DNA from 2 places in the Diaphorobacter sp. J5-51 genome. Region 2 is predicted to be linked to the other one. Evidence: riboswitches for the same ligand, from Rfam matches in the RefSeq annotation. Region 2 holds a riboswitch; the other holds the start of a gene.

Region 1 (8,328 bases), on a different contig from region 2:
TCGCGCTGGTGGCGGGCAATGCGCGCACGCATCTCGTCGTCCCACGGCTGGCCGGTGGCCAGCAGCAGCGCGCGGTGTGCCGGCGCGGCCTGCAGCCACTGGCGCGCCAGCAGTTCGGCGCGGCGCGACTTGCCGCTCTTTTGTCCACCCAGGATGAGTTCACTGCGGGCGATGGTGGTCTGCGGCGCCGCGTTCATGGCCCCGCCTCCGCGCCCAGCAAGGCTGCGGTCGCCTGCGGGCTGGACGCAAACCATGCGTGAAAGTAGCTCGCGTGGATGCTGCCGTGGCGGTACACGGCTTCACCGTCGTCCGGTGCCCCTGCAGGGTCCGGACGCTGGGCGCGTGCGCACACGGCGGCCGGGCTGTCGGTGACCGAGTAGTGAAAGGTGTGGCCGCGCAACTCATGCGTGCCCATGCGCAGCGCGCGCGGCCCCAGCGCGGCCAGGCGCCGCTGCATGGTGGCATGACCCGGTAGCAGCCCCCACAGGGGCACGCGGCGCCCGTCGGCCAGGGTGATGGACTCCAGCAGCGCCATCATGCCGCCGCACTCCGCCCACACGGGCCGACCCGCCGCCACGTGCGCCTGCAGGCTGTCGCGCATGGCCGTATTGGCGGCCAGCGCATCGGCGTGCAGCTCGGGGTAGCCGCCGGGCAGCCACAGCGCGTCGCAGGCTGGCAGCGCAGCGTCGCGCAGCGGCGAAAAGCGCACCACGCGCGCGCCCAGCTGCTGCAGGGTATCGATGTTGGCTTCGTAGATGAAGCAGAAAGCCTCATCCGCCGCCACGGCCACGGTGCGGCCGGCCAGCAGCGGCGTGATGGCGGCACCGCCCACGGGCGTGCCGCCGAAGTCCACTGCCCAGCGCTGCAGGTCCGCGGCGGACATGCGGCCCAGGGGCGTGCCGGCCAGCGCATCGGCCACGGCGTCCAGCCGCTGCAGGGCATCGGGCAGTTCGTGCGCTGCCACCAGTCCCAGGTGCCGCTCGGGCAGAAGGCCACCAGGCTCCCTGCCGCCCGCAGCGTCACCCACGACCCGTGGCAGCGCACCCAGCCAGTCCGCAGCGTCGGCCAAGCCGTCCCGCAGCATCTGCGCATGGCGGTCGCCCGCCACGCGGTTGGCCAAGACACCGGCCCATGGCAAGCCCGCACGGTAGTGCCGCAGCCCATGCACGATGGCGCCCAGCGTGCCCCCCATGGCAGAGGCATCCACCACCGCAAGCACCGGTATGCCAAAGCGCTGCGCCAGGTCGCCCACGCTGTGCTCGCCGTCGAACAATCCCATCACCCCTTCGATGAGCAGCAGGTCTGCTTCGGCCGCCGCGGCGCGCAGGCGCTGCGCGCAATCTGCCGCGCCGGTCATCCACAGATCGAGCTGGTGCACGGGGGCGCCGCTGGCCAATTGGTGCCAGTGCGGGTCCAGGAAGTCGGGCCCACACTTGAACACCCGCACGCGCCGGCCTTGGCGTGTGTGCAGGCGCGCCAAAGCGGCGGTGACGGTAGTCTTGCCCTGCCCAGAGGCGGGCGCGGCGATGACCAGGGCGGGACAGCGGCTCATGGTGTGGCAGTCGGTGATGACGTTACTGCGGCGCCCACTTCAGGCCCACGTAGAACGTGCGGCCGCCGGTGGCGTAGGTGCGCGCCAACTGGTAGTCCTTGTCGGCCAGGTTGTCGACGCGGGCCAGCAGCGTCACGTTGCGCGCCACGCGCTTGCTGGTGTAGAGGTTGAGCGTGGTGTAGCCGCCCAGTACGTTGGTGTTGGCCGCGTTGTCGTACCGGCGCGCAGATGCGTAGAGCTCTGCCCCCAGCGTCCAGCCTGCCACCAAGGTGTCGGCACCCAGCGTGGCGTAGCGCTTGGCACGGCGCGCCAGCAGTTTGCCGCTGTCCAGGTTACGCGGGTTCTGCCAGTCGATGGAGCCATGCAGCGACACGCCCGCGATGCGGTGCGCGGCCGACAGCGTCACGCCCTTGTACTCGGCGCGGCCCACGTTCTCGTAGCAGCCGAAGCTGGAATCACAGCGGCCCGCGGCGCCGAAATTGATGAGGTTGCTGACGCGGTTGCGGTACGCCACGACACCCACGCTGCTCTCTCCTTGCGTCCACCGCGCGCCCAGCTCCACGTTGCGCCCCTTCTCGGGCTGCAGGTCGGGCGCGCCGTATTCGCTGAAGCGGTGGTAGAGCGTGGGTGCACGGAAGGACGTGCCGGCCGCTGCGGTGACGCGCCACTGCGGCGTAATGGCGTAGCCATAGGACAGGCTGCCCGTGCTTTTGCCGCCGAACTCGCTGTCGTCGTCATAGCGCAGGTTGGCCTGCAGCGTATGGGCGCCCTGGTTCAGGCCATAGCCCAGCGCGAGCGCGTTCTGTGAGCGGTCACGCCGGAGGTCGCCCACGAACTCGGTGGCGGGGTTGTGCAGTTCGTCCTCGCGGCGCTCCAGCGCGGCTGTGAACAGATGCGCGCCCAGGCGCCACTCGTTTTGCAGCAGGTAATTGTGCAGCGTGGTCTCGGTCATGTAGAAGTTGGGCCGGGTGCTGTATTCACTCTGCCCCCGCGTGACCTGCAAGCGCGTGCTGTACACGTCGCTCCACTTGGCCAGCCATGCCAGGCTGGCCGTGCGCAATTGGTGGTGATTGCGGTCGTCGGCCGTTTTGCTGCCGTCGTACTGCGAGTTGAGGTTGCTGGCCAGCAGCGTGCCCTCCAGGCGATGGGTCGTGTCGAACTGCACGCCCAGTCGGGCATTGGCAGAGGTGCGGCGGTAGCCGTCTTTGTCCGGGTTGTAGGCGGAGCCTACGCGGGCACTGAAGCCATCGGCGCGCTCATGCGACAGCCCCAGCGCATAGTCCACCTGCTCGGTGCCGCCACTCACGCCGGCCTGCACCGTCCGCGTGCCCTGGTTGCCCAGGCCCACGCCCACGTAGGGCGCCGGCGCACCCTCACCCCTTTTGGTGAAGAGCTGGATCACGCCTCCCATGGCATCCGAGCCGTACACAGCAGCCGCTGGCCCGCGCACGACCTCGATGCGGTCGATCTGCGACAACGGGATTTGCTCCCACACCACGCCGCCGGTGGATTGCGAGTCCAGGCGCACGCCGTCCAGGTACACGGCGGTAAAGCGCGACTCCGCGCCGCGCAGGTAGACGCTGCCACTGCTGCCCTGGCCGCCATTGCGCGTGATCTGCACGCCTGGCAGGCGCGAGATCACGTCAATGACGCCTACCGCGCCGCTGGCCTCGATGGTTTCACGGTCGATGACGGACACATCGGACACGATGTCGGCCAGCGGCCGGGCCACGCGGGTTGCCGTGATGACGGTTTCACGCAGTTGGGGTTCTGTGGCTGCCTGGGCCAGCAGGGTCTGGGACACGGCGGGGAAAGCGGCGGCCAGCGCCAGCGGCAGCACGGCGACGCGCGCGTGCACGGAAAGCGCACTCAAGCGCACATTGAACGGACGGGTGTTTGTCATGTGGGGCAAACAGAGAGATCGCCACGGCCGACCTCCCCGTCGGCACCTGGGCATAACGGCCCAGGTTTCACAAAAGGAAACGCGGAGCCACCTCGTTGGCCGGTATCCGGGCTGGCGGAACGCTCTGCATCGCCTTCCCAAACGCTTGTTCAAGGCGCTCAGTGGCTTGTCAATGAAGAGGGAGCCGAAGTACGGCTCATCCGCTGACCGTTGCGGGGGCAGCGCAGGCACAGGACGCACTCCATGGCGGAGGGCCCCTCCCTGCTTCCCGTTGAACTGCGGCATGTGAACCACGCCGCTAGCACCAACTGCGCAATTTTACGATGGTTCGCACGCCGATCCCTACAATCGGCAGCGTATGGCCTCCCCCTCTTCCATCGACCAGATCGCCGAGCGCGTTGAGCGGCTGCTGCTGCGCCATGCCGAGTTGCAGCGCACCAATGCCCTGTTGGCGCAACAGGTCGCGGCGCTCACCCAGGAGCGCGATTCCCTCCAATCCCGCCTGCAGGCGGCCCGTGCCCGCGTGAACGCATTGCTGGACCGCCTGCCTGCCGAGCCCGAACTCCCCGGCACTGCCGAGACGAAAGACGCGCCATGAAGCAGATCGAGGTACAGATCCTCCAGCAAAGCTATCTCCTGGCCTGCCCGGACGGCCAGGAGTCGCGCCTGCTGGAGGCGGTCGAGCGCGTGGATACCGCCATGACGCGCATCCGTGACGCGGGCAAAGTACGCGCGCGCGAGCGCATCGCCGTGCTGGCGGCCCTCAACCTGGCTTTCGAGATCGCCGACCGCGAAGCCGCCGATTTGGCAGCCGCCTCAGCCCCTGCGCGCATGGCCCCCACCCCGGTCGCGCCGCACGTGCACGACAGCGATGAGCGCGTGCAGCAGTTGCTCCTGCGCCTGGACGAGGCGCTGGGCGAGGATGGGCGCCTCCTATAACCATTACGGCAAAAGCCTGGCCCCTGGCCGCACACGGGCAGCCCACTACAATGAACATGTCTGCGGTGCTGCCGGGCTTTATATTTCCTTGAACCAATGCTCATTGAGCACGGGCTTGGTACATCGCCCGGTGAGCGTGATCATCTCGCGTCAGATGAACCCAACGCCTGGCTGCCCTCGCCCACCTGAACCCCCGGTTCAGGATGCCGGTCCGGCGGCATTCGCAGACACCTTTTCTCCGGTAATCGCTTGCGCCCTCGCTCCGGGTGAGTGCCAGTGACCTCAATACCTGCTCAGAAAATCCGGCGCTCCGCGGCCAGCGCGCGCAACCCACCCATCTGCAAGGCACAGAGCAGACCTTGGTAGTCGTCGCACCGATGGCAAATATCCTGGCGTGGTTCGGGCGTTTCCCAGTCCTTCGGCAATCACGCCGACACGCAGCGCGCCCTCATACGCACGATGGCGCATCCAGTAAGGCAGCGATGCGTAGCTGGATTTCTCCACGTCGATGAGAACAGACTCGTCACTTCCGCTGGTAGAGATCTGACAGCGATACGTCACGCCTGAGCGTCTCGGTTTGCACCATTCGCTTGCCACGGCATGCTTCGCAGAGCCGCTGTGGTTCCAAAAAACGCTGTTTTCAGGGCACGCACCACGGCGCCGGCTGCCCATGGACAACCTCCATCCATAGCGCCCATGCACCCAGGGAAAAAAGCACGCCACCTGCCAGCCGAGACACCCACGCCCCACCCTTCACGCCGATCCAAGCGCGAATGCGGCCAAATGTCCACGGTCCCAGCACCAGCCATACACCGCTTCCCACGCCAAACAGGACCATGCACAAGGCTCCGCGGAGCACGCTTCCGCTGAGTGCGGCAGTCAACAGTGCGGTATACAGCAGGCCGCATGGCAGGAGCGCCCAGGCCACACCCGCGGTCAGGAGCCCGCCAGGCCGAGAGACCAAGGGCTTGACCTTCGCCCAGGCAGCACGCCCCGCCCGCTCAACCCACAACGGCTGCTGCGCTTGCACCATCATCATCCCGCCCCACGCGAGGATGAGCACGTGCATCAGCGTCCAAAGGGGGCGCAATGCCGAGGTGCTTTGCCCCAGCCATGCGAGTTGCTCCATGGCCAGCGCAACCACCGCCCCTGCGGCGCCGTAACCGATCAGGCGCCCCACGTGAAACTGCGCTACCCGTTGGAAGATTCCGCGACGGGACGCCCATTGAATGGTGTGGGTGGCGTCCGGCGTGCCACCCAGCCCCGTAAGCGCCGCGCAGGGAACAGAACACATCGCCAAACAGTGTGCCCCTCCCATCAACCCCATCAGGAAGGCCGTCGTGGCCAGCGTCCACAGCATGGGTCAAATAATCCGGGAAAAGCGAGCGCGGTTGCGGTCAGCCTGTAGATACTTGTCGAACACCATGGCCACGCCGCGCACGAAATACCACCCCATGGGCGTAACTTCAACGCCCTCATCACTGATTTTCACCAAGCCCTGAGCCGCCATTTCTTGCAGTTGCTGTAATTCCGCATCGAAATAACTGCGGAAATCAATCAGCCAAGACTGTTCCAACGGCTCAAACAGCAACTCACCTTGGCACATCAACGCCATGATGACTGCGCGACGCACCAAGTCGTCCTTGGTCAACGCCAGCCCGCGCACCACAGGCAAATGCCCCTGGTTAATGCAGTCGTAATACTCGTCCAGCGTTTTCACGTTTTGGCTGTAAGTAGCGCCCACGCGCCCGATGGCAGAAACGCCCAGACCAATCAGGTCGCAATCGGGCTGCGTGCTATAGCCTTGGAAGTTGCGGTGCAGCCTGCCTTGCCGCTTGGCCACCGCCAGCGCATCGTCTGGCAGCGCAAAATGGTCCATGCCCACGTAGACGTAGCCGGCTTCTTGGAACACATCAAGTGACCGGGCCAACATGGACACCTTGGCCGAAGCCATGGGCAACTCGGCCGTGATGATGCGTCGCTGCGATTTGAAGCGTTCTGGCAAGTGAGCGTACGCATACAGCGCGATCCGGTCTGGCCGCAGCTCGGCTACCTGCTCCAAGGTGCGATCAAACGACTCCGGTGTCTGGCGCGGCAGCCCGTAGATCAAATCCACGTTCACCGATTCAAACCCGAGCTTCCGAGCCGCATCGACCAACGCGAACACCTTTTCGGCAGGCTGAATGCGGTGCACGGCCTTTTGTACTTCAGGGTCGAAATCCTGCACGCCAAAGCTCAGGCGATTGAAACCCAGCTCCGCCAACAATCCCAGCCGCGCTTCATCCACGGTCCGAGGGTCCACTTCTATGGAGTACTCCCCCCCCGGAACGAGGACGAAACTGCGCCTCAGCATGCCCATCAGTTCGCGCAAACCGTCATCCGTCAGAAAAGTAGGCGTGCCTCCGCCGAAATGCAGCTGGCTCACATGCTGACCCACACCGCAGTGCGCCGTATGCAGGTCGATTTCACGGCTGAGGTAACGCAAGTAGACCTCTGCCCGCTCTGGATGCCGAGTAATGATCTTGTTACACGCGCAGTAATAGCACAGCGATTCACAAAACGGGATGTGGACATAAAGCGACAAAGGCATCGCCTTGGCTACCGAACCCACGCGACGCTGCTGCAGCGCAAGAATGTATTCCCGCTCTCCAAAGGCTTCGACAAAGCGATCAGCAGTCGGATAAGAGGTGTAGCGCGGCCCTGGAACGTCAAAGCGACGCAGGAGCTCTGTTGTAACAACGGTCATGACGGGATTCCTTGCACTTTCACATCACTGTGCCGTAGAGTCCCCCATGAGTCCTTGACGTTGATCAAGCGCCCATAAGGTCCTTGTGGCGACAATTTGACTTCGGCTCAAAGTCGTCCAACGGCCTACGGCATTCCATGTCTCCCAGCCGTTCAGAGGTAAGCTCAAGCCATGAACAGGGTTCCCATGCATACGAATCTCCAGACCATCAAAGTTGCCTGCTCAAACTGCAATCTGCGTGAGCTGTGCATGCCCGTGGGTCTGGACGACCAGCAACTCAAGCGCATCGATGACATTGTTGCTGTACGACGCAAGATCAAGCGTGGCGGCACGCTTTTCCGGAACGGTGAACCCTTCACATCCCTTTTTGCCATCCGCACCGGATTCTTCAAGACCTGTGTCGCCACCGAAGACGGTCGCGACCAAGTGACGGGTTTTCAAATGGCGGGCGAGATCATCGGCCTGGATGGCATCGTGAGCGACCGTCACACTTGCGATGCGGTAGCGCTTGAAGACGCCGAAGTATGCGTCATGCCTTTCGATCGTATTGAAGAGTTGTCGCGCGAAGTAACGGCACTACAGCACCATGTGCACAAGATCATGAGCCGCGAGATTGTTCGCGAGCATGGGGTCATGCTGTTGCTGGGGAGTATGCGTGCCGAGGAACGCCTTGCCGCATTCCTGTTGAATCTCGTACAACGCTTGCATGCCCGGGGTTTCTCACAATCCGAATTGGTGCTGCGCATGACACGCGAAGAGATCGGCAGCTACCTGGGATTGAAACTGGAAACCGTCAGCCGCACGTTTTCCAAGTTCGTGGAAGAAGGCATTGTCGAAGTCAAGCAGCGCCACGTGCGCATACTGGATACGGATGCGCTCAAGGGCATCGTGAACAGCCAGCAGGCCTGCCACTAAGGCAGACTCAGGGACAGGCTCAGGGACAGGCTCAGGGACAGGCTCAGGCGGTCGGGTCGTCGTCGCCCGGCACCTGGTCGCGGTTCAGCTCCCGCGACGACATCGCCAGCAGCGCGGTCAGCGCGCCAGAGCCCATGGACACCGCCCAGAACACAAAGAACGCCACGGTATAGACGCCCAGGCGCGACAGCGCCAGCGGCTGGCCAAACCAGTGCAGGTCCTCCGGGTCCACCATGGCAAACACCAGCATCTCCAGCACGCACGCCGTCAAAA
Region 2 (8,328 bases):
CTGGAGGTCGGGCTGGTCGGACGTGTAGTACCAGGGTTTCAATAGGTCACTTGGTAGAGAAGATTCTTACTACTTTTTCATCAATTGGCAAATTCGATCGATAGTATTTAGCTATTTACCCAGTGCGTGATAGGACGGCGTCTGGTTGCACAGCCCCTTCGAATTCCTCATGCGCCCATCCTGAAGATGGCAAGTGCCGGCAAGACACTTAGCGCATCGCTCCGTCCACCCCGGCCGCTTGAAAACTCGCCATCTCGCGCAGCACGCGGCATGCCGACTCCAGCAACGGCCAAGCCAGAGCGGCACCTGAGCCTTCTCCCAAGCGCAGCCCCAGGTCCAGCAGCGGCTGCGCCTGCAAAGCCTGCAGCATGTGGCCATGGCCCCGTTCGCCGGAGCGATGGGCAAACACACAGCGCTGCAGCACGGCAGGCGCCAGGCGCACGGCCACCAGCACAGCCGCGCAGGTGATGAAGCCGTCGACCACGATCACACGACGCTCGGCGGCGGCCTGCAGCACGGCGCCGGTGAGCGTGGCGACTTCAAAACCACCCAGGGCGGCCAGGGCCTCCAAGGGCTGCCTAGCACCGGCGTTGGCCGCCAGCGCCTGCTCCAGCACGGCCTGCTTGCGCGCGATGCCTGCCGCATCCAGTCCCGTACCGGCACCCGTGCACTCGGCCAGCGGCACGCCTGCCAGACGCGCCAACAACAGCGACGCCACGGACGTGTTGCCGATGCCCATCTCGCCCAGCAGCAGCGCGTTGCCGGGCATGGCGCGCACGATATCCATGCCGTTGCGCAGCGCCTGGGCGCACTGCGCCTCGGTCATCGCAGGGCCGACGCTCGCGTCCTGCGTGCCCGCCGCCACACGGCAGTGCACCAGGCGAGGCGCATCGGGAACGGCGTCGCGCGCGGGTACTTCGCGCGCCACGCCGCAGTCGGCCACGGTGAGCTGAAGGCCGTGCTGGCGCGCCAGCACGCTCACGGCTGCGCCGCCTGCCAGAAAGTTCTCGACCATCTGCCAGGTCACGTCGCTCGGGTAGGCCGATACGCCCTTGGCCGCCAGGCCATGGTCGCCCGCGCACACCAGCATCTGCGGCGCCTGCAGCATGGGTGATTCGGTACCTTGGATCTGGCCGAGACGGAGGGCGAGTTGCTCCAGGCGCCCCAACGCACCCAGTGGTTTGGTCTTGTTGTCCAGCTTGTGCTGCAGGGCCTGCGTCAGCGGCAGATCGGTGAGGTCAGCAACGAAAGGCAGGTCAATGATCATGGCGTGTTTCGATTGTCAAAAAAGGTCCAGCGCAACCCCGACTCACGGGGCGCACATCCAGAAGTGGCCGTATTGCGGGGCGGGCCCCATGCGTTGTGGCTGGCTTATGCCGGTGCGGTCTGGCGACTGCACTGCGCCGCAGCCTGGTCGCACCGCAGATGCGCGATGAGCGGCTGCTGGTCGTCGCGCTGCCCCCATTGCTCGAAGTACACCAGGTCTTCCACGGGCAGGCGTGGCAGCCAGCCAGCGGTTTCCAGTTCGGGCTTGGCATGGAAGTGGCTGACATAGCCGACACACAGGTAGGCGATGGGGGTGATGCCTTTGGGAATACCCAGCGCCTGCTGCAGGTCGGCCTGGTGAAAGATGCTCACCCATCCCACCCCAAGCCCTTCGGCGCGCGCGGCGAGCCACAGGTTTTGCACGGCACAGACGCTGCTGTACAGGTCCATGGTTTTCATGTGGGTACGCCCTACCACCACCGGACCGGTGCGCTCGCGGTCGCACGTGATGCAGAGGCCGATGGGCGACTCCAGAATGCCCTCGAGCTTGAGACGCTGGTACACCGCGCGCTTGTCGCCCTCGAACATACCGGCCGCTTCGGCATGGGCCTTGGCGAAGGCATCATGCACCCGGCGCTTGGTGTCCTGCGATCGAACCACCAGGAAGTTCCATGGCTGCATGAAGCCTACGGAAGGCGCATAGTGCGCCGCGGTCAGGATGCGGCTGAGCACCTCGTCCGGTACCGGGGTGGGCAGAAACTGCCCGCGCACATCACGGCGTGAAAAGATGGTGCGGTAAATGGCGTCGCGGGCCTCTTGCGTAAAGGCGTGAACGCTTTGCGTGGCTTGCGCCTGCGCGGTATTCATGGCAGTCCCCTGTGCGTGAATAGGTCGCACGCTGCCTGGCCTTGCAGCGCGATGAACGTTCAGGCCGGTCTTCTGGCTTGGATTCATCTGACCCGCCGCGCCTTCCCGGCCTTGGCAGCCAGTGGCATTGAGCGGGGGTCATCTTCCTTACAGCGTTGGGCACGCGGCGGACTCCAACCGCCTTCCCGATTCTCCCTTTGCCTTGCGGCAGCGGGCACCTGAAGACGGGGATGATAACAACCGCAGTTATCGTCCTTTACTGCACAGCGAGGGCATCCAACACCCCAGGCTCGAAGTGCCGTGCGATGCCGACGGCCAGCCCCTCAAACACCGCATCCAGCGTCGGAGCGTCGGCACCGAACAGTGCCCGCAGCACGGCTGCGTCCTCGAACAGGCCGTGCAGGTACAGGCCCAGCACATTGCCCCCGGGGTTCTGCCACGCCAACCCGGGCATGATTTCGCGCGCCACATCGCCGCTGGCTGCCATGGCCGGGTGCTGAGCAGTCTGGCCGTGGTGGATTTCATAGCCTTGCACAGCCACGCCGGCGAGATGCCGCCAGGCGCCTTGTACGGCGCCGAAGCACTGGCGCGTGGGCCGCACGGTCTTGGTGGCCTCGAAGCTCGTCACCAACGGCAGCAGGCCCAGGCCTGGGCCATTGCCGTCCACCCCCACGGTGTCGATCAACGCCTCGCCGAGCATCTGCAGTCCACCGCAGACTCCCAGCACACGGCCACCGCGTGCCGCATGGGCAGCAATCGCCGCGTCCAACCCCTGTGCGCGCAGCCAGGCCAGGTCAGCCGCCGTGGCCTTGCTGCCGGGCAGGACGATCCAGTCGGCGCCCTCCACATCCGCTGGGCTGCACGCCCAGGACAGACGCACACCCGGCACATTTTTGAGCGGCTGGAATTCGTCCAGATTGCTGATGCGCGGATACGCCACCACGGCGATGCGCGTATGCACGGCACCGACGGCGGTGGAGCGCATGTCGAACACGCCGTCCTCCTCGGGCAGGCCGTGGTTCCACTGCATCGGAATGGTGGCGACGACGGGCACGCCGGTCTTGTCCTGCAGCATTTGCGGCGCTGGCGCCAGCAGTGCCTCGTCGCCCCGGAACTTGTTGAGCACGAAGCCAGCGATGAGCGCGCGTTCTTCCTCGGGCAGCAACGCCCATGTGCCAAACAGGTGGGCAAAGGCGCCGCCGCGGTCGATATCCGTCACCAGCAGGCAACGCGCCTCAGCATGGCGCGCCACGCGCATGTTGACCACGTCGCTGGCGTGCAGATTGATCTCTGCCGGCGAGCCCGCGCCTTCGATGACCACCACGTCGTTCTCGGCCCGCAGTGCGTCCAGCGCCGCCGCGATCTGCGGCCACACACGCTGGCTGCGGCCGCGCCATGGCAGTTGCGAAAGCTCATCGCTCACCTGACCCAGCAGCACCACCTGGCTCTTCGTGTCCGCTTCGGGCTTGAGCAGCAGCGGGTTCATGCGCACGTCGGGCACGGCCCGCGCTGCCAGCGCCTGGAAATACTGGGCGCTGCCAATCTCGCCGAACTGCTCGCCCGGTGCAGCCACCACGCGCGCGTTGTTGCTCATGTTCTGCGCCTTGAAAGGCGCCACCTTCAGGCCCTGGTTGCTGTAGTAGCGGCACAGCGCGGTGGCCAGCCAGCTCTTGCCCGCGCCGCTGGTGGTGCCCAGCACCATGACGCAGCGCGCCGGCCCGGGTCGGGTCTTGTTCATTGCGATTCCTTGTAGAGGCGCCACGATACCTCCAACGCCCGCTGCGACTGCGGTGGCAGCACGCCCAGGCGCACATGCCCGGGCAGGCCAAACGAGGTGCAGTCGCGCAGCTTGACGCCACGCGAGCGCAGCCATTGCAGGAAGGTCCCCACATCTTGCACCGGCGGACATGCCGTGAAGAAGTTGGCGAGACTGCCCGGCGCAACGGCCCAGCCCAGGGCCGCGCACAGCGCCAGTTGCGCGGCCTTCCATTCGCGCAGGGTCGCCAGCGATTGCGCGAGCCATGCCTGCGTATCCGGCCGGACCCAGGCCGCCAACAGGGCAACACCGTCGGCACCGACCGGCCAGGAGGCCGCCAGCGCCTGCACAGCGGCGACACTGCCATCGGCGACCGCTGCACTCGGCGCAATGGCATAGGCCGCGCGTACGCCGGTCAGGCCCAGCGCCTTGTTGGGCGTCCACATCTGCCAGGCGGCATCAGGCGCTACGGTGGCGGCTCCCTCCAGGCGCAGTGGTGCATAGGCGCAGTCCAGTATGCGCAACACGCCGACAGGGGCCGGGGCGCACCACGCCGCCAGTGCAGCATCGGTCGTTCCCAACGGGCTGGCGGGCTCGCACGCCCAGTGCAGCGCCGGCTCAGAAGAAGGAGTGTGGCGGCAGTCCAGCCCCCACACTTGGGCCGCGCGGGTGTAGTCGCCGTAGCCATGCGCGGGCACAGCGACCTGGCGCACGCCGCTGCGTGCCGCGTGCGCGGTGATGCGATGAATGAACTCGCTGGCGCTGGCGGCGAGCACCACGCGCTGCACCGCCACGCCGTGGAACGTGGCGATCTGCGCGCGCAGCGCGGTGTAGGCCGGGTCGGGGTAGTGGGTGAAGTCACTCTGTCGGAGCGCCGCGATGGCCTGCGGACAAGGACCGCAGGCGTTGGCGTTGGTGGAGAAGTCATGCAGCGGCACGCCCAGCGCATCCGGGCCGCCGTGCTGTGGCGCATGGTCAGACATGGGTGTGCACTATAGCTATCAATAACAGAGCTGCTACCGCAAGCACCACAAGCGCTAGCAGTGTTTTTGATGCCAAATGCACCGCACGCTGCGTGTCCGCGGCCTGGGGCGCACGCCCGGGGGCGTTCAACACGTACACACCAGGTTTGGACAGGCGCACCCCCAACGCCAGCGCCATGGCGCCCATGGGCCAGCCGCCGTTGGGCGACGGCGTGGTGCGCGCCTGCAGCCGCAACGCGCCCCAGCGCACGCCGCCGCGCGCCGCAGCCCACAGCAGCAGCGCCGTGAGCCGCGCCGGCAACCACGACAGCACGTCGTCCGCCCGCGCCGCCCATTTGCCGGCCCACAGCCAGTAGCGGCCGCCGCGCATGCCCGGATAGCCCCACATGGCGTCGGCGGTGTTGGCAAAGCGGTACAGCGCCGCGCCCGGCAGGCCCAGCAGCACGAACCACAACAGCGGCGCCACCACCGAGTCGCTCAGGTTCTCGGCCAGGGATTCTATGGCGCTTTCGCGCACGGCCGTGGCATCGAGCCGCTGCACATCGCGGCTCACCAGCCAGGCCAGGCGCGCGCGCCCGGCCTCCAGCGACTCGCCCAGCGCCGCCTCCACCGCCAGCACCTCGCCACGCAACATGCGCCAGGCCAGCAGCGGTTTCAGCAACAGCCCCAAGGCCAGCGCCGCGCCCCAGGCCGGCAAATGGGCCCATGCCGCCCATTGCAATGCCGCAGCGCCCCCAAAAACCATAGCTGCCAGCGCGCACCAGATAATCGCCGCAAGCCAAAAAGACCATAAATCACGCCCCGTGGCCCGCACCGGCGCCACGCGCGCACCGCAGGCGCCCAGCGCCCGCCCCATCCACACCACGGGGTGCAGGGCCGCGGGCGGCTCGCCCCACCAGCGATCAACAGCCAGGGCCAGCAGCAGGGCCGCGGCGGCCACGGCGGCATCCAATGTCCAGAACAACATGCGACGAGCCTACCGCGAATGCGGGATGCGGACGCCCACCCGCTGCCGTGCGCGCCGCCCGTCGGCATGGCGGCTCCGCTCGTCCATCTGGCAGGTGTCAAGCAGACATGTCACAAATAGCATCAGCGGCATGCAATCGTTGCCCTTGTCTTGCCCGCCGCGAACCCATCCGCGCCATCGCCTCGGGGCCCTCTCGCGCGGTTTCACGGCCATTGAGCTGATGGTGGTCGTCGCCATCGTGGCGGTGCTCGCCGCGCTGGCGGCACCCAGCTTCACGCCCCTGATCGAGCGCTGGCGCGTGCGGCAGGCGGTGGAAGGGCTGCAGTCCTCGATTTACCTCGCACGCTCAGAGGCCATCAAACGCGGTGGCGGCATCGTCATACAGAAAAACGCCAACACTGCCCAGTGCGCGACAAGCGCCAAACAAGAGTGGGACTGCGGCTGGTTCGTGTGTGAAGACACCAACAACAACGGCAAGTGCGACAACACCGAGTCTGTGCTGCAGAGCGTTGAAACGCCTTCAAAGGTTCAGGTCACCCGGACTGGCGGCGGTGAAACCATCCAACTCAACCGCTGGGGCCTGGTGAATGGCACCTGGCTCGGATTCAGCTTGGTTCCCCTCAACAAATCCAGTTCCGACCCAGCCGCACGTGGTGTCTGCATGAGCTCCGGCGGGCGGATCAAGGTCATTCCCCCGGAGGACATTCCATGCTCCGCTTCAAACTCATGAAGCTCTCCCCCTCGCACCGCCAGCGCGGGATCACGCTGATCGAATCCCTCGTCGCTATCGTCATCGCGGCATTGGGCATTCTCGGTATCGTAGGCGTGCAAATACGCACGCTGGCCGACACGCAGACCACCGTGCGCCGCGCGCAAGCCATCCGCTTGATTGAAGACTTAGGCGAGCGCATGCGGGCAAGCCCCAATGCGTTATTGAACCTTGATAACTACGCGTCGGGTTTCGACAAGAAGGCGAGCGATCTGGCAGCCTCTGATTGCAGCAGTTCAAAGTGCACCTCAGCCGAGCAGGCCGCCTACGATCTCAAGCAATGGAAAACAGCGCTGGAACAAACCCTTCCGGGGGGGCAAGCCAGCCTCTTTCGAGCGCCTGGCGAAACCGTTGACGCCAACCGCCGACAGCTCGGCGTGATCATCGCGTGGCGTGAAAACGAGCGGGAGGGAACTAAGGACGACGCCATCGACGCCACCAAAGTCCGCGCCGCCGATGGCACTTTTTCTGCGGGAACCGACGACGCCAATGCCTGCCCTGCGGAAAAAACCTGCCACTTGCAGTACATCCCGGTCGCAGCCCGCTGCGCACCTTATTCGGACGGCAGCGGCACGGTGACGCTCTACTGCTCGTGAACGAGGCGATGCCATGCTTTCAAAAACTCATAGCGCTTCGCGCAAACCCGGCAAGCTCTTCCGCATGAAAAAAAAACCCATTACCGCTCAGGGAGCGCGGTGTAACACTGATGGAGCTAATGGTCGGCCTGGCCATAGGATTGTTGGTCGTTGCGGTGGCTATGGGGGCTTTGATAGCCTCACGCGGAATTTCTGGCACGGTGAGCGACGCCAGCAATATTCAACAACAGGCGGCCTTCGCGCTCAGAGTGATCGGCCAGCAACTGCGGCAGGCCGGCTCGCTGTATTTGAACCCCGATCCGATCGGCGGTGCTGCCTCCGATGCATTGAGTCCTGTGGTGTTTGAGATCAGTGCCACAGCACAGGGCAGCGGCAACAGTTTCAATCAGAACGACACCCTCTCGGGTAATGCAAGCACCTTTACGACGGGGTTTCGCCGCTACCCAGACACTGTTTTTATGGCTGCAAACGCCACCGCCTCCAGTGCAGGAACGGACTATCTGGCTCGCAACTGCGTGGGCGCGCCTGGCAACGGAAGTACCGATCAACGGATCGAAAGTATCTTCACCCTTGACACCGCCAAACAAGAACTGAAATGCGCCGGCAACGGCACGGCAGCGCAGGCGATCGCGCGCAAAGTGGCCCAGTTTGATGTCAATTATCTGGAGCAGACGGTTGAAGCCGGTACCGGTACCACCATGAAATACACAAAAGGCAGTGACATGCCAGCGAGCGACGCCACCGACAGATGGCGCCGGGTGCAAGGCGTGCAGGTGTGCATGGTGCTCTACGGCAGCGAGACGATCGACATGCCCGCAGGCAGCAGCTACACGGACTGTGAAGGTAAGAGTGTGGACATGACCACGCTCACTGGAGAGCGCAAGAACCGCATGCATCTGCTCTTTCGTGCCACCTACCAATTGCGTAGCCAAGGACTGATTTGATGCGCACGCCCCCGAATAGACGTCAATCCGCTGCCATGTCTGGACACTCGCTCTTCACCGCTTCGCGCAGGCCTGGCAATGGCGCCCCGGGACGAGCCATGCATGGCCACCAACGAGGCGTGGCACTTTTCGTTGTCATCGTGTTCGTCATGCTCTCAATGCTCTTGGCGCTGTGGGCTT

Evidence for each region. Region 2 has a riboswitch for cobalamin ahead of bluB (5,6-dimethylbenzimidazole synthase). Riboswitches for the same ligand answer to the same signal wherever they lie in the genome.
Region 1: another riboswitch for cobalamin. It lies ahead of OX89_RS12115 (TonB-dependent receptor domain-containing protein); the one in region 2 lies ahead of bluB (5,6-dimethylbenzimidazole synthase).

What each region holds. Positions count from the first base shown of each region.
Region 1 covers NZ_JSYI01000085.1:26,180-34,507, reverse strand. Annotated here, with positions in the region: gene OX89_RS12125 (bifunctional adenosylcobinamide kinase/adenosylcobinamide-phosphate guanylyltransferase) at 1-197, opposite strand, end outside; gene OX89_RS12120 (cobyrinate a,c-diamide synthase) at 194-1,552, opposite strand; gene OX89_RS12115 (TonB-dependent receptor domain-containing protein) at 1,575-3,455, opposite strand; cobalamin riboswitch at 3,535-3,779, opposite strand; gene OX89_RS12110 (hypothetical protein) at 3,814-4,053, shown strand; gene OX89_RS12105 (cell division protein ZapA) at 4,050-4,394, shown strand; gene OX89_RS12100 (sulfite exporter TauE/SafE family protein) at 5,035-5,754, opposite strand; gene hemN (oxygen-independent coproporphyrinogen III oxidase) at 5,758-7,140, opposite strand; gene fnr (fumarate/nitrate reduction transcriptional regulator Fnr) at 7,312-8,055, shown strand; gene OX89_RS12085 (hypothetical protein) at 8,099-8,328, opposite strand, start outside.
Region 2 covers NZ_JSYI01000023.1:39,656-47,983, reverse strand. Annotated here, with positions in the region: gene OX89_RS02800 (DUF2334 domain-containing protein) at 1-42, opposite strand, end outside; gene cobT (nicotinate-nucleotide--dimethylbenzimidazole phosphoribosyltransferase) at 209-1,267, opposite strand; gene bluB (5,6-dimethylbenzimidazole synthase) at 1,372-2,133, opposite strand; cobalamin riboswitch at 2,178-2,370, opposite strand; gene OX89_RS02785 (cobyric acid synthase) at 2,390-3,871, opposite strand; gene OX89_RS02780 (aminotransferase class I/II-fold pyridoxal phosphate-dependent enzyme) at 3,868-4,872, opposite strand; gene cbiB (adenosylcobinamide-phosphate synthase CbiB) at 4,865-5,839, opposite strand; gene OX89_RS02770 (GspH/FimT family pseudopilin) at 5,970-6,569, shown strand; gene pilV (type IV pilus modification protein PilV) at 6,548-7,204, shown strand; partial or broken gene OX89_RS19335 (prepilin-type N-terminal cleavage/methylation domain-containing protein) at 7,303-7,359, shown strand; gene OX89_RS02760 (PilW family protein) at 7,366-8,148, shown strand; gene OX89_RS02755 (PilX N-terminal domain-containing pilus assembly protein) at 8,247-8,328, shown strand, end outside.